3 regions of the Janthinobacterium sp. SUN211 genome follow, and region 2 is predicted to be linked to each of the others. Evidence: predicted binding sites of a transcription regulator. Region 2 holds the regulator's gene; each other region holds the start of a gene.
The links. Region 2 encodes LexA, which represses DNA repair genes until DNA is damaged. Its sites were predicted from a motif close to ACTGTATNNNNATACAGT; they were not measured.
Positions count from the first base shown of each region.

Region 1: a site for LexA is predicted at 1,713-1,730, ahead of O3301_RS21120 (DNA topoisomerase IV subunit B). Genes of this name have one in related genera too.
Region 3: a site for LexA is predicted at 2,069-2,086, ahead of O3301_RS09740 (PA0069 family radical SAM protein). Genes of this name have one in related genera too.

Region 1 is NZ_JAPWIC010000006.1:285,260-289,443, forward strand. Features, by position in the region: gene O3301_RS21120 (DNA topoisomerase IV subunit B) at 1-1,633, opposite strand, end outside; gene kdpF (K(+)-transporting ATPase subunit F) at 2,097-2,186, shown strand; gene kdpA (potassium-transporting ATPase subunit KdpA) at 2,186-3,991, shown strand; gene kdpB (potassium-transporting ATPase subunit KdpB) at 4,001-4,184, shown strand, end outside.
Region 2 is NZ_JAPWIC010000002.1:677,707-681,890, reverse strand. Features, by position in the region: gene rplI (50S ribosomal protein L9) at 107-562, opposite strand; gene rpsR (30S ribosomal protein S18) at 590-880, opposite strand; gene priB (primosomal replication protein N) at 906-1,205, opposite strand; gene rpsF (30S ribosomal protein S6) at 1,226-1,615, opposite strand; gene lexA (transcriptional repressor LexA) at 1,891-2,526, shown strand; gene O3301_RS08810 (cystathionine gamma-synthase family protein) at 2,595-3,836, opposite strand; gene purF (amidophosphoribosyltransferase) at 3,880-4,184, opposite strand, start outside.
Region 3 is NZ_JAPWIC010000002.1:890,666-894,849, reverse strand. Features, by position in the region: gene O3301_RS09750 (S8 family serine peptidase) at 1-324, shown strand, start outside; gene O3301_RS09745 (hypothetical protein) at 479-655, shown strand; gene O3301_RS09740 (PA0069 family radical SAM protein) at 864-2,006, opposite strand; gene O3301_RS09735 (tRNA-uridine aminocarboxypropyltransferase) at 2,135-2,830, opposite strand; gene O3301_RS09730 (methyl-accepting chemotaxis protein) at 2,917-4,184, opposite strand, start outside.

The sequences.
Region 1 (4,184 bases), on a different contig from region 2:
TGTGGCCCTTGTTGATCAGCGCCGGGAAGTGCTTGAAGAAGAGCGTCAGCAGCAGTACCTGGATGTGCGAGCCGTCCACGTCTGCATCGGACAGGATACAGATCTTGCCGTAGCGCAGGCCCGACAGGTCTGGCGAGTCGCCCACGCTGTGCGGATCGACGCCGATGGCGACCGCGATGTCGTGGATCTCGTTATTCGCGAACAGGCGGTCGCGGTCCGTTTCCCACGAATTCAACACCTTGCCGCGCAGGGGCAGGATCGCCTGGAATTCCTTGTCGCGGCCCATCTTGGCCGAACCTCCCGCCGAGTCGCCCTCGACGAGGAACAGTTCATTGCGCGTGATGTCCGACGATTCGCAGTCGGTCAGCTTGCCCGGCAAGACGGCCACGCCCGAGGATTTTTTCTTTTCCACTTTCTGCAGCGAGCGCTGGCGCGACTGCGCCTGCTTGATCACCAATTCGGCCAGCTTCTTGCCGTAGTCGACGTGCTGGTTCAGCCACAGTTCCAGCGGTGGCTTGGTGAAGGTCGACACGAGGCGCACGGCGTCGCGCGAGTTCAGGCGTTCCTTGATCTGGCCCTGGAATTGCGGGTCCAGCACCTTGGCCGACAGCACAAAGGAAGCGCGCGCGAACACGTCTTCCGGTAGCAGCTTCACGCCTTTCGGCAGCAGCGAGTGCATTTCGACGAAGTTTTTGACGGCGCCGAACAGGCCGTCGCGCAAGCCCGATTCGTGCGTGCCGCCATTCGAAGTGGGAATCAGGTTGACATACGATTCGCGCACGATGGCGCCTTCTTCCGTCCACGCCACCACCCAGGCCGCGCCTTCGCCCTCGGCAAAGCCTTCCGAGTCCGGGCCCGCATACTGCGCGCCTTCGAACAGGGGAATCAGGGTTTCGCCATTCGATACCTGCGCCAGCGTTTCGGTCAGGTAGCCGCGCAAGCCTTCCGCGTACTGCCAGGTTTGCGTATCGCCCGTTTTCGCGTTGGTGAGGGTGACGGTCACGCCCGGCAGCAGCACGGCTTTCGAGCGCAGCAGGCGTTGCAGCTCGGTTTGCGAAATGTTCGGCGAATCAAAGTATTTGGCATCGGGCCAGGCGGTGACGCGCGTGCCTGACTTCTTGCCGTCGCGCGGGGCGGGGCGGGAGCTCAGGGGCTCGATCACGTCGCCGTTGGCAAACACCATATGGTGCAAGCCGTTGCCGTCGCTTTCCTTGCGCCAGACGGTGATTTCCAGGCGCGTCGACAGCGCATTGGTGACGGACACGCCGACGCCATGCAAGCCGCCCGAGAACGCATAGGCGCCGCCCGAACCCTTGTCGAACTTGCCGCCCGCGTGCAGCCGCGTAAACACGATTTCCACCGTCGGCACGCCTTCTTCCGGGTGCAGGCCGACGGGAATGCCGCGGCCATTGTCTTCGACGGTGATGCTGCCATCCGTGTTTTGCGTCACGGCGATATGCGTGCAATGACCGCCCAGCGCCTCGTCGGAGGCATTGTCGATCACTTCCTGAATGATGTGCAGCGGATTTTCAGTGCGGGTGTACATCCCCGGGCGCTGCTTGACGGGTTCCAGTCCTTTCAGGACACGGATGGATGATTCGCTGTAGTCGGATGCTGGTTTTTTAGTGGCCATACGTGTTCAAGCTAAGTAAAGACAGTGGTTGGAACGCCAGGCCAGGGCACTGCGGGGCGCAGTGACAGCGGCGGCGATAACTGTATGAATATACAGTATATCCCGTCCAGCGTCACTGGGGGAGGGCAGTGCGGCAGGCTTGGCGTCCTTGTGCGGACGCTCGCGCATTCTATCTTGTCCCGCGAGCAATAGCGCTACTCCCGGGCAACAACAGTGCGCCGCGCGCGTGGTTTGGCGCCCATTGTGAAGGATTTTATGCGGTAAAGCGCCCGTTTTTACATCTTGTTTACAGCTGCCTCCCCAGTCTTTACGAATTTTTTAGACCCTTTTGGCTAATCTGCTCACTATCAAAACAAACCTGAATGAGGGTGGGAATGGATCTCGTGTATCTCGGCTTGATTGCCGTGTTTTTCGTCCTGGCGGCCGGCTTTGCCGTCGCCTGCGACAAATTAGGGAGCGTCAAATGAACGCGTTTTATGTGCTGGGCGCCGTCGTCTCTGCTGGCCTGCTCGTGTACCTGCTGGTGGCGCTGCTGAAGGCGGAGGAACTGTGATGACGACGCAATCGATACTGTTATTGGTGGCTTTCCTGGCCGTGCTGCTGGCCGCCGGCTATCCGCTGGGCCTGTACATGGCCAGGGTGGCCGGCGATGGCCCCGTGCGCGGCCTGGGCTGGCTGCAAAAGCTGGAAAATCTGCTGTACCGCTGGTCCGGCCTGCCCGCCGACAAGGCCATGGGCTGGAAAAGCTATGCCATCGCCCTGATCGTCTTCAATACCGTGGGCGCCGTCTTCGTCTACGGCCTGCAGCGCCTGCAGGGCTTCTTGCCCTTGAATCCCCAGGGTCTCGGCGCCGTCAGCCCCGATTCCTCGTTCAATACCACCGTCAGTTTCGTCGCCAATACCAATTGGCAGGGCTACGGCGGCGAACAGACCATGAGCTACCTGACGCAGATGCTGGGCATGGCATGCCAGAACTTCTTTTCGGCGGCCACCGGCATCGCCGTGATCTTCGCGCTGGTGCGCGGCTTCGCCTCGCGCTCGGGCAAATCGATCGGTAATTTCTGGGTCGACCTGGTGCGCTCGACCCTGTACATCCTGCTGCCGCTGTCCCTGGCCCTGTCCGTCGTCTTCATGGGCGAAGGCATGATCCAGAATTTTTCCGCGTACAAGGAAGTAACCCTGCTCGACCACGTGGCGTATGAAACGCCGAAAGTGACCGCCGATGGCCAGCCCGTGCTGGATGCGGCCGGCAAGCCCGTGATGGAAGCGCAAGTGGCGACCACGCAGACGATCGCCATGGGCCCTGTGGCGTCGCAGGAGTCGATCAAGCTGCTGGGCACGAACGGCGGCGGCTTCTTCAACGCCAATTCCTCGCACCCGTATGAAAATCCCACCGTGCTGTCGAACTTCCTGCAGATGCTGGCCATCTTCATCATCCCCGCCGGCCTGTGCTTCACCTTTGGCCGCATGGTGGGCGACATGCGCCAGGGCTGGGCCGTGCTGGCCGCCATGACCCTGATCTTTGTCGTCATGACGGCCGGCGTGATGAGCGCCGAGCAGCAAGCCAATCCCGCCTTGCAAGGCCTGGGCGTGGACCAGCAGGCCAGCAGCCTGCAATCGGGCGGCAATATGGAAGGCAAGGAAACGCGCTTCGGCATCAGCTCCTCGACCCTGTTCGCGGCGGTGACGACGGCCGCATCGTGCGGCGCCGTCAACTCCATGCACGATTCCTACATGCCCCTGGGCGGCATGGTGCCGCTGCTGCTGATGCAGTTCGGCGAAGTGATTTTCGGCGGCGTGGGCACGGGCCTGTACGGCATGCTGATGTTCGCCATCCTGGCCGTTTTCATCGCCGGCCTGATGATAGGCCGCACGCCCGAATACCTGGGCAAGAAAATCCAGGCGTATGAAATGAAGATGGTGTCGCTGGCCATCCTGATTACGCCAGCCCTGGTCTTGACGGGCACGGCGATCGCCGTGATGGTCGAACCGGGCACGGTTGGCGTGGCCAATCCGGGTGCGCATGGTTTTTCCGAAATCCTCTATGCCTTCACGTCGGCGGCCAACAACAACGGCAGCGCGTTTGCCGGCCTGTCCGCCAATACGCCGTTCTACAACGTGATGCTGGCGATCGCCATGTGGTTCGGCCGCTTCGGCGTGATCGTGCCCGTGCTGGCGGTGGCCGGTTCGCTGGCGGCCAAGCAGCGCCTGTCGGCCAATGCCGGCACCATGCCCACGCACGGCCCCATGTTCATCGGCTTGCTGATCGGCGTGGTGGTGCTGGTCGGCGTGCTCAATTACGTTCCCGCGCTGGCCCTGGGCCCGATCGTCGAACACCTGCAACTTTTCATCAAATAAGAGGCTACCATGTCACGCACAAGCCTGACTTTGTTCGATTCCGCACTGATCGGCCCCGCCGTCGTCGATGCGTTCAAAAAACTCGACCCCCGCACGCAGTGGCGCAGTCCCGTGATGTTCGTCGTCTACGTGGGCAGCATCATCACGACCCTGCTGGCCATCCAGGCCCTGAACGGCCCGGGTGAAGCGCCAT
Region 2 (4,184 bases):
GGCAAAAATAAAGGGCTGAAATTGAGCGAAAAAAAGGCCACAAAAAAGCCGGGCGAACCCGGCTTTTCATAGTGCGGCAACGCTTGCGGGCCAGGCCCGCAGACGATTACGCGTTCGCGTCTGGAACGACAGCGATAACAACTTCCACAACCACGTCGGTATGCAGAGCAACCGAAACGTTGTGCTCGCCAACGATCTTCAGCGGGCCGGTAGGCATGCGGATTTGTGCTTTTTCAACAGCAAAACCTTGCTTGGTCAGCGCTTCAGCGATGTCGAAGTTGGTGACGGAACCGAACAGACGGCCATCAACACCAGCTTTTTGAGCAACTTGAACGGTCAGGCCGCTCAGTTTTTCGCCCTGGGCTTGCGATGCGGCCAGTTTAGCGGCAGCAGCTTTTTCCAGTTCGGCGCGCTTGACTTCGAATTCAGCCACAGCGGTTGCCGTAGCACGACGTGCCAGGCGTTGCGGGATCAGGAAGTTACGTGCGTAACCGTCTTTGACTTTGACGACTTCGCCGAGGTTACCGACGTTAACAACTTTTTCTAACAGAATGATTTGCATAGTTCTTCTCCAGGAATATCTGACCGATTAAGCGTGGTGCAGATCGGTGTATGGCAGCAGCGCGAGGAAGCGAGCGCGCTTGATTGCGGTGTCAACTTGGCGCTGGTAGTGCGCTTTGGTACCGGTCAGGCGTGCTGGCATGATCTTGCCGTTTTCTTGGACGAAGTCTTTCAGCGTGTCGACGTCTTTGTAGTCGACTTGCTCAACGTGAGCTGCGGTGAAGCGGCAGAACTTCTTGCGTTTGAACAACGGGTTTTGCTGTTTGCGTTTTTCTTTAAGCTTGAGCTTATTTTTGTCGAACTTTTTACCGAATGCCATGTCAGGCTCCTGTATCTAAAATGCGCTAGTCAGAATTGACTGCACTAAAATCAATGATGTGAAACACCAAACTCTTGCTGTTGCGGCTCTTCCTGGCCAGGAAACCCGTGAACTGATACACCCCGCCCAAGTTTGCCTGACTGAACCGGCCTGAGATTTCGCCAGCGGCTAGCGCGGCAACATCAAACTCGGTCAAACGGGCAATCCCTGCTTCCATCTGCTGCGAACTGTGTTGCAATACTGCATTCACAATCGGCAACCCTGCCGGGGTATAGCGCAATATTTCGCGCTCGGCAATGATGGCGGTTACTTGTAGCTGGTTCAGCGCACGATCCTGGTCAAGAATTAAGCTGCTGCTGCGGCTGGAGCGGCTGCTGGTGCTTCGGTGCGGTGGCTTTTGGCCGCGTCTTCGCGTTGTACCGATTTCATCATCGGCGAAGGAGCTGTTTCAGCTTTCTTCATTTTAACGGTCAGGTGACGCAACACGGCATCATTGAATTTGAATGCTGTTTCCAACTCGACCAGGGTCTCGTTGTCGCATTCGATGTTCAGGCAGATGTAGTGTGCTTTAGGCAGCTTTTGGATCGAGTAAGCCATTTGACGGCGGCCCCAATCTTCCACGCGGTGAACCGAACCGCCGCGGGTGGTTACGCTGGCTTTGTAGCGTTCGATCATCGCGGGCACTTGCTCGCTTTGGTCCGGATGGACGATAAAGACTATTTCATAATGACGCATGCAAACTCCTTCAGGTCGGATTGATAATCGCCCACCCCGGCGTCAAGACGGGTGTGGGAAGGTCAGCCGAAGATTATAACCGCCTTTTGCAAACGTTTCAATCATTCCTTCCACATGGGCCCGAAAAGCCCGCGCGCCACCGTGCTTTCCGCCCGTGGACAAGTATTTCTTGCGAAATTCGCCTAAAACACGGAAATCCCCTTGCATAGTGGGCGATACTGTACAAAAATACAGACTGTTCATATAGACAGCATTTTAGTATGCACCCACCGCTCATGATCAAGCTGACAGCACGACAAGAACAAATCCTGAACCTGATCAAGGACGCGATTGAAAACACGGGCTTCCCTCCCACCCGTGCCGAAATCGCCAATGAACTGGGTTTCAAATCGGCCAACGCGGCCGAAGAGCATTTGCAGGCCCTGGCCCGCAAGGGCGCGATCGAGATTTCACCCGGCACCTCGCGCGGCATCCGCCTGATCGGCGCCGCCGCCGAAGCGCTGCCATCGAAGGTGCCGGCAGCGCTGCTGATGTCGCTGCCCCTGATCGGCCGGGTAGCAGCAGGTTCGCCCATCCTGGCGCAGGAAAACCTGGAAGCGAGCTACAACGTGGACCCGGCCCTGTTTTCGGCCAAGCCCGACTTCCTGCTGAAGGTGCGCGGCTGGTCCATGCGCGACGCCGGCATCATGGATGGCGACTTATTGGCCGTCAAGAAGGTCGACAGCGCCAAGAATGGCCAGATCGTCGTGGCCCGCATCGGCGACGAAGTCACAGTCAAGCGCTACAAGAAGACGGGTTCCGTCATCGAATTGCTGCCGGAAAACCCGGACTTCAAGGTGATTACCGTGTCGCCGGAAGATGAGTTTGCCCTGGAAGGGCTGGCTGTCGGCTTGATGCGCAGCTGGCATTGAACCACCGCATGTAAAAAGGGCCGCAACAGCATGACTGTTGCGGCCCTTTTTATATGCTGCGCGGCTGTTTAGGCGTCCAGCGCGTTTTTGAAGTCGTCCAGCAAATCGGCCTCATCCTCGATGCCGACGGAGACGCGGATCAGCGACTCGGCGATGCCCATGCTGGCGCGCCGCTCGGCACCCATTTCGTAGAAAATCGTGTGGGCGACGGGAATGACGAGGGTGCGCGTGTCGCCGAGGTTGCTGGCGGGAATGGCAAGATTGAGACGATTGAGGAAATCGAAGCAGTCGATGCCGTCCTTTAATTCAAAGCTGAACAGCGAGCCATAGCTGCGGAACAAGTCCGTCGCCAGCGCGTGCTGCGGGTGCGACGCCAGGCCCGGGTAATGCACGGCCGCCACTCTCGGGTCCGCCTGCAGCATGGTGGCCAGCGCCAGGGCGTTCGAACAGGTGCGGTCCATGCGCAAGGCCATGGTTTCCGCGCCGACGGCGATATGGTGCGCCGCTTCCGGCCCCAGGGACGCGCCGAAGTCGCGCAAGGCCTTGGCGCGGATTTGCGCGATGCCCCACTGTGCGGGCGCCGCCTTCTTGTAATTCTCGAAAATGTTCGGATACTGCGTCCAGTCGAACACGCCCGTGTCCGTCAAGCTGCCGCCTAGCGCATTGCCGTGGCCGCCGATGGATTTCGTCAAGGCATTGACCACCAGGCCCGCGCCCACGGCTTTGGGACGGAACAGGTATGGCGTCGTCATCGTATTGTCGACGATGTACAGGATGCCCTTCTCGCGGCACAAGTCACCGATCTTCTTCAGGTCGGCGATCTGCGTGCGCGGATTGGCAATAGTTTCCACGAAAACAATCCGCGTGGCCGGCGTGATTGCGGCCGCCACATTGGCCACATCGGTGGCGTCGACGAACGACACGGCGATGCCCTGCCCCGTCACCGTTTGCCACAGGCTGTTGGTGTTGCCAAACAAAAAGGCCGACGACACGACATGGTCGCCCGCGCGCAGCAAGGATTGCACCACGGCACCGATGGCGCCCATGCCGGTGGCGAAGCACAGGGTCGCCACGCCGTCTTCCATCTTGTTGACCTTGTCTTCCAGCGCGGAAACGGTCGGATTGCCCTGGCGGCCATAGCGGAAACCCGGTTCCTTGCCCTGGAACACGGAAGCGAGCTGGCGCGCATCGGCGTAACCAAAGGCAACGGAAGTGTGCACGGGCTTGTGCAGGGAGCCATGTTCGATGCCCTTGCGGCGGTCGTTATGCAGGATGGTGGTGGTAAAGCCGTAGTTTTTTTTATCGTTCATGATCGCGGAGAAAAAAATGCCCGGCATCGGCCGGGCAGCTTACTTATGCTTCTGTTGTCGCCAGGTTCAGGTTCAGCTGGGAACGCGGCGTATCTTCGGGCGCTGCCGCCTTCGGATGGTGACGCGCATATTCCAGGCGGTCCAGGTATTCCTGCGATACGTCGCCCGTCACGTACACGCCATCGAAGCACGAAGCCTCGAAGTTGGTCAGAGCCGGGTTGACGTCGGCGATAGCCTGTTTCAGCGCGCCGATATCCTGGTACACGAGGTAATCGGCCGTGATTTCACGGCACACTTCTTCCGTCGTGCGGCCGTAGGCGATCAGTTCGTCGCGCGTCGGCATGTCGA
Region 3 (4,184 bases), 210 kb from region 2:
CGCCTGGAAAACTTCCTGAACCGCATCTATTACGACTTCCGCAACCTGGGCGTCACGGGCATGGACCGCGCGCTCAACTTCTCGGCCACGAATGCCATGCAAGCGGCGGAAATGCTGGCCAAGACCACGGGCATGCAGCTCGATACCATCGTCGTGCAACAGAGTCCCGTGTGCCGCCCGGGCTCCGAGTGCTACGACATCATCATGACCTTCTTCAACCCGGAAAACCTGCAGGTAGCCAACACGGTCGCCCGCTTCGCCGTCGACGTCAGCGATGTGATACCGGTCAGCGTCGGCGCAGTGCGCTACTGGTCGCAACGCTGACGTCAACAGCATTTGAATTGTCGGGGCTCGTGGGCGCAGCGATGCGTGCACGCGCTTCAGCATACGGTCGTTGGCGGGAAACGATCAGCACCGTACTTCGGTACGCACACCCATTGCCGTTGCCCGCGGCGGCGCCATCACAAGGAGTTTTAAAATGAACAATCTGCCATTGCAAGCCAAAGCCGTACAACGCAGCCCCAGCATCTCCGCCATCAGCCAGGGTGTCGCCCCTTCCGGCATTCCCTGCACCCTGTGCAAAGCGGCTTGCGGCGCCTTGAGCGGCATCGCACAGCAACTCTGCCTGGCTGCTTGCGCCAGCACCGTTTGCTGATCCAGCCAGCAAGATCGAGCCGTTCCGGCTAAGCCCGGCATGCCTGCGGGCGATGAGTTTCTCGTCGCCCGCTCCCCCTGCCGGCATCCCCCCCGATGGACGCAGGACGGCGATGCGACTCGCCACCAAACCCGCCTGTTTCGCGCAGCGCGCATGCCCTTGCGCGTGCCCGTGTCAACGCACAAGCGCGCGCCCCGCACTGCTTGCGCTAAAACAAATCCAGCTGCCCCGCATTACCCTTTTTTACTTTTGCGCCCAGCGGCGGCACCACCAGCGGCCGGCGGAACTGCGTGCAATCGAGCTGCTTGAAGCGGCCGCCCTTGCCGTGCAAGCCCAGCCGGTGCACGGCCTTTTCAAAGCGCTGGCGAATGAGATCAGCCCACACGCCCTCGCCCCGCATGCGCGTACCGAACGCGCTGTCGTAATCCTTGCCGCCACGCATTTCGCGCACCCGGTTCATCACGCGCTGGGCCCGTTCCGGGAAGTGCGCTTCCAGCCATTGCTGGAACAGCGGGCTCACTTCCCACGGCAGGCGCAGCACCACGTAATGGGCGTGGATGGCGCCCGCGTCGCGCACGGCTTCGAGCAGCTGCTCGATTTCCGGTTCCGTCACGAACGGGATGATGGGCGCGATGCTCACGCCCACGGGGATGCCCGCCTCCGTCAGGGTGCGGATGGTGCGCAGCCGCCGCGCCGGAGCGGCCGCGCGCGGTTCCAGGGTGCGCGCGATGGCCGGGTCGAGCGTGGTGACAGTGACGGCCACGGCGGCCAGGCGCCTGGCCGCCATCGGCGCCAGAATGTCGATATCGCGCTCGATCAGCGACGATTTCGTGATCAGCGCCACGGGGTGGTCGCACTCGTGCAGCACTTCCAGCACGCGCCGCGTCAGTTGCCGTTCGCGTTCGCACGGCTGATATGCATCCGTGTTCACGCCCAGGGCGATCGGTTCGGGCACATATGAGGGCTTGGCCAGTTCGCGGCGCAAGAGTTCGGGGGCGTTCACCTTGGCGTAGATGCGGCTTTCGAAGTCCAGGCCCGGCGACAGGCCCAGATAGCTGTGCGTAGGGCGGGCAAAGCAATAAATGCAACCGTGTTCGCAACCCCGGTACGGGTTCAGAGAGACGTTGAACGGCAAATCGGGCGAAGCGTTGCGCGTGAGAATGGTGCGCGCCTGCTCGTCGCTGACCTGCGTCTTCCAGGTGGGAGGCCCCGCCTCCCCGCCCTCCTCATCCATGCCGCCCACGCCCCAGCCATCATCGAAACCGCCGCGCGCGTGCACCTCGTAGCGCCCTTGCAGGTTCGACACGGCGCCGCGGCCCTTGTGGGCTTTCAGCGATTGCGGCGGCAACATGGCTTGCCCGGCGAAGCTGTCATCGTGCTCTGGAATGATTGCTTTCATGAACGGCCCCATCAACTGTATATACGTACAGTATACTATGCCGCTGCGCGGGCAAGATCAAGGGCTGGCGTGATGCCGTTTCAAGCTTTTTCACCGTGCGGCATGACATAGCTCAACTGCTGTGCGACAAAGCCGTCAAATGCCGCGATCAGGGGAACGAAGCGGGCCGCGTCCTGCTCCAACTGCATCAGGGCATAGCACGTCGCTTCCAGGGTCGATAATTGGTCTGGCGCGTGCGCCTTGCGGATCAGGTAATGGGATGCGGGCGTGTCGCGCAGGGGCAGGCGCGGCAGCTGTTGCAACGGGGGATTCAGATACAGCATCTTGCGGCTCTTGCGCCAGGTGGCGTCCAGCACCACCAGCCGCACGCGGGCAAGATCGAGCAAGCTGGCTGGATCGAGCACCGGCGGCGGGGCGATGCCCAGCGAACGGTCGCCGGGCGTATCCGGGTAGAGCAACACGTTGTGCTTGTCGGCCAGCAATTCGGCGAACGTATCGGCGGCAAACTGCTCGCCCGTCAGCATGCGGCTGTTCGGCAGGCTCAAGTGCAGCAGGCGGGCACTGCCCTTGGCATTGTGCACTTCCAGCGGATGCTGCAGGATCAGCACTTCCACCGCGTGGGAAACGGGGGCGATCCAGCGGCAGATGCAGCTGGAGACGGCGCGCAGGCAGGCTGGGCAGCGCGCGCGTTTGGCCGGTTCAGCCAGGGAGGACGATGCAGCGCCAGGGCTGGCGGGATGGCTTGAGCTAAGGCTGGAGGTACGGCGGGTGGTCATGGCGGAGCGCGTTCGCGGCTGTCTTCAAGCCGCGATTGTAGCGCCCGCGCCATGCCAAGGGGGAAACTGCGCTTAAGAATCCGTGCTTAAAACTCTTCCCATTCGTCGGCGCCCGAGGCCACCGGCGTCTTCGGCGTGCGTGCGCGCACCGCGTCCGCTTGCGCCGCCTTGTCCGGCGAGTTTGCGGTCACGGCGGGTGCTGGCGCGCGGGATGCTGGCGCGCGTCGCATGGCAGGCTGCGTGGCGGCTCGCGTGGCAGCCGCTACTGGCGCAGGCGCCGTCACGGACGGGCTGCTACGGGCGGCAGCATATTGCTGCGTGGCATCGAGCTTGAACACGCCCACGACCTCGGCCAGCCTGGCCGCCTGTTCCTGCATGGATTCGGCCGCCGCGGCCGCTTCTTCCACCAGGGCCGCGTTTTGCTGCGTCACCTGGTCCATCTGGCCGATGGCCTGGTTGACTTGTTCGATGCCGGCGCGCTGTTCATCGCTGGCGTCGGTGATCTGGTTCATGATCTGCGTCACGTGACTGATGCTTTGCACGATCTCGTCCATGGTGCGGCCCGCCTTGTCCACCAGTTGCGAACCGGCCTCGACCTTTTGCACGGAATCGTCGATCAAGCCCTTGATTTCCTTGGCTGCCGCGCTGGAGCGCTGCGCCAGGTTGCGCACTTCAGAGGCCACGACGGCAAAGCCACGGCCCTGTTCACCAGCCCTGGCCGCTTCCACGGCCGCGTTCAGGGCCAGGATATTCGTCTGGAAGGCGATGGCGTCGATGACGCTGATGATGTCGACAATCTTGCGCGAGGAATCGTTGATCGAGCCCATGGTGCTGACCACTTCCGACACCACCACGCCGCCCTTGCTGGCGATCTGCGAGGCGTCGATGGCCAGCTGGTTGGCGCTGCGCGCATTGTCCGCGTTGAGTTTCACGGTGGAGGTCAGCTCTTCCATGGACGACGCCGTCTCTTCCAGCGAGCTGGCCTGCTCTTCCGTGCGTGACGACAAGTCCAGGTTGCCGGCGGCAATTTCGCTCGACGCCGTGCTGATCGATTCGGTGCCGGCGCGCACCTGGCCCACGATACTCACCAGTTTATCGTTCATGTTTTTCAGCGCATGCATCAATTGCCCCGTCTCGTCGCGGCTTTCCACGACGATATGGCTGGTCAAGTCGCCAGCGGAAACGGCTTCCGCCACCTCGACGGCACGCGTGATGGGACGCGTGATCGAGCGCGTGATCCAGTAGGCGCAGGCGATGCCCAGCAAGATGGCCACCACGCCCAGCGAGATCAGCAGCATGCGGCCATTTTCGTAGCGCGAACGGATTTGCGCGGCCGTTTCATCGAGCAATTTGG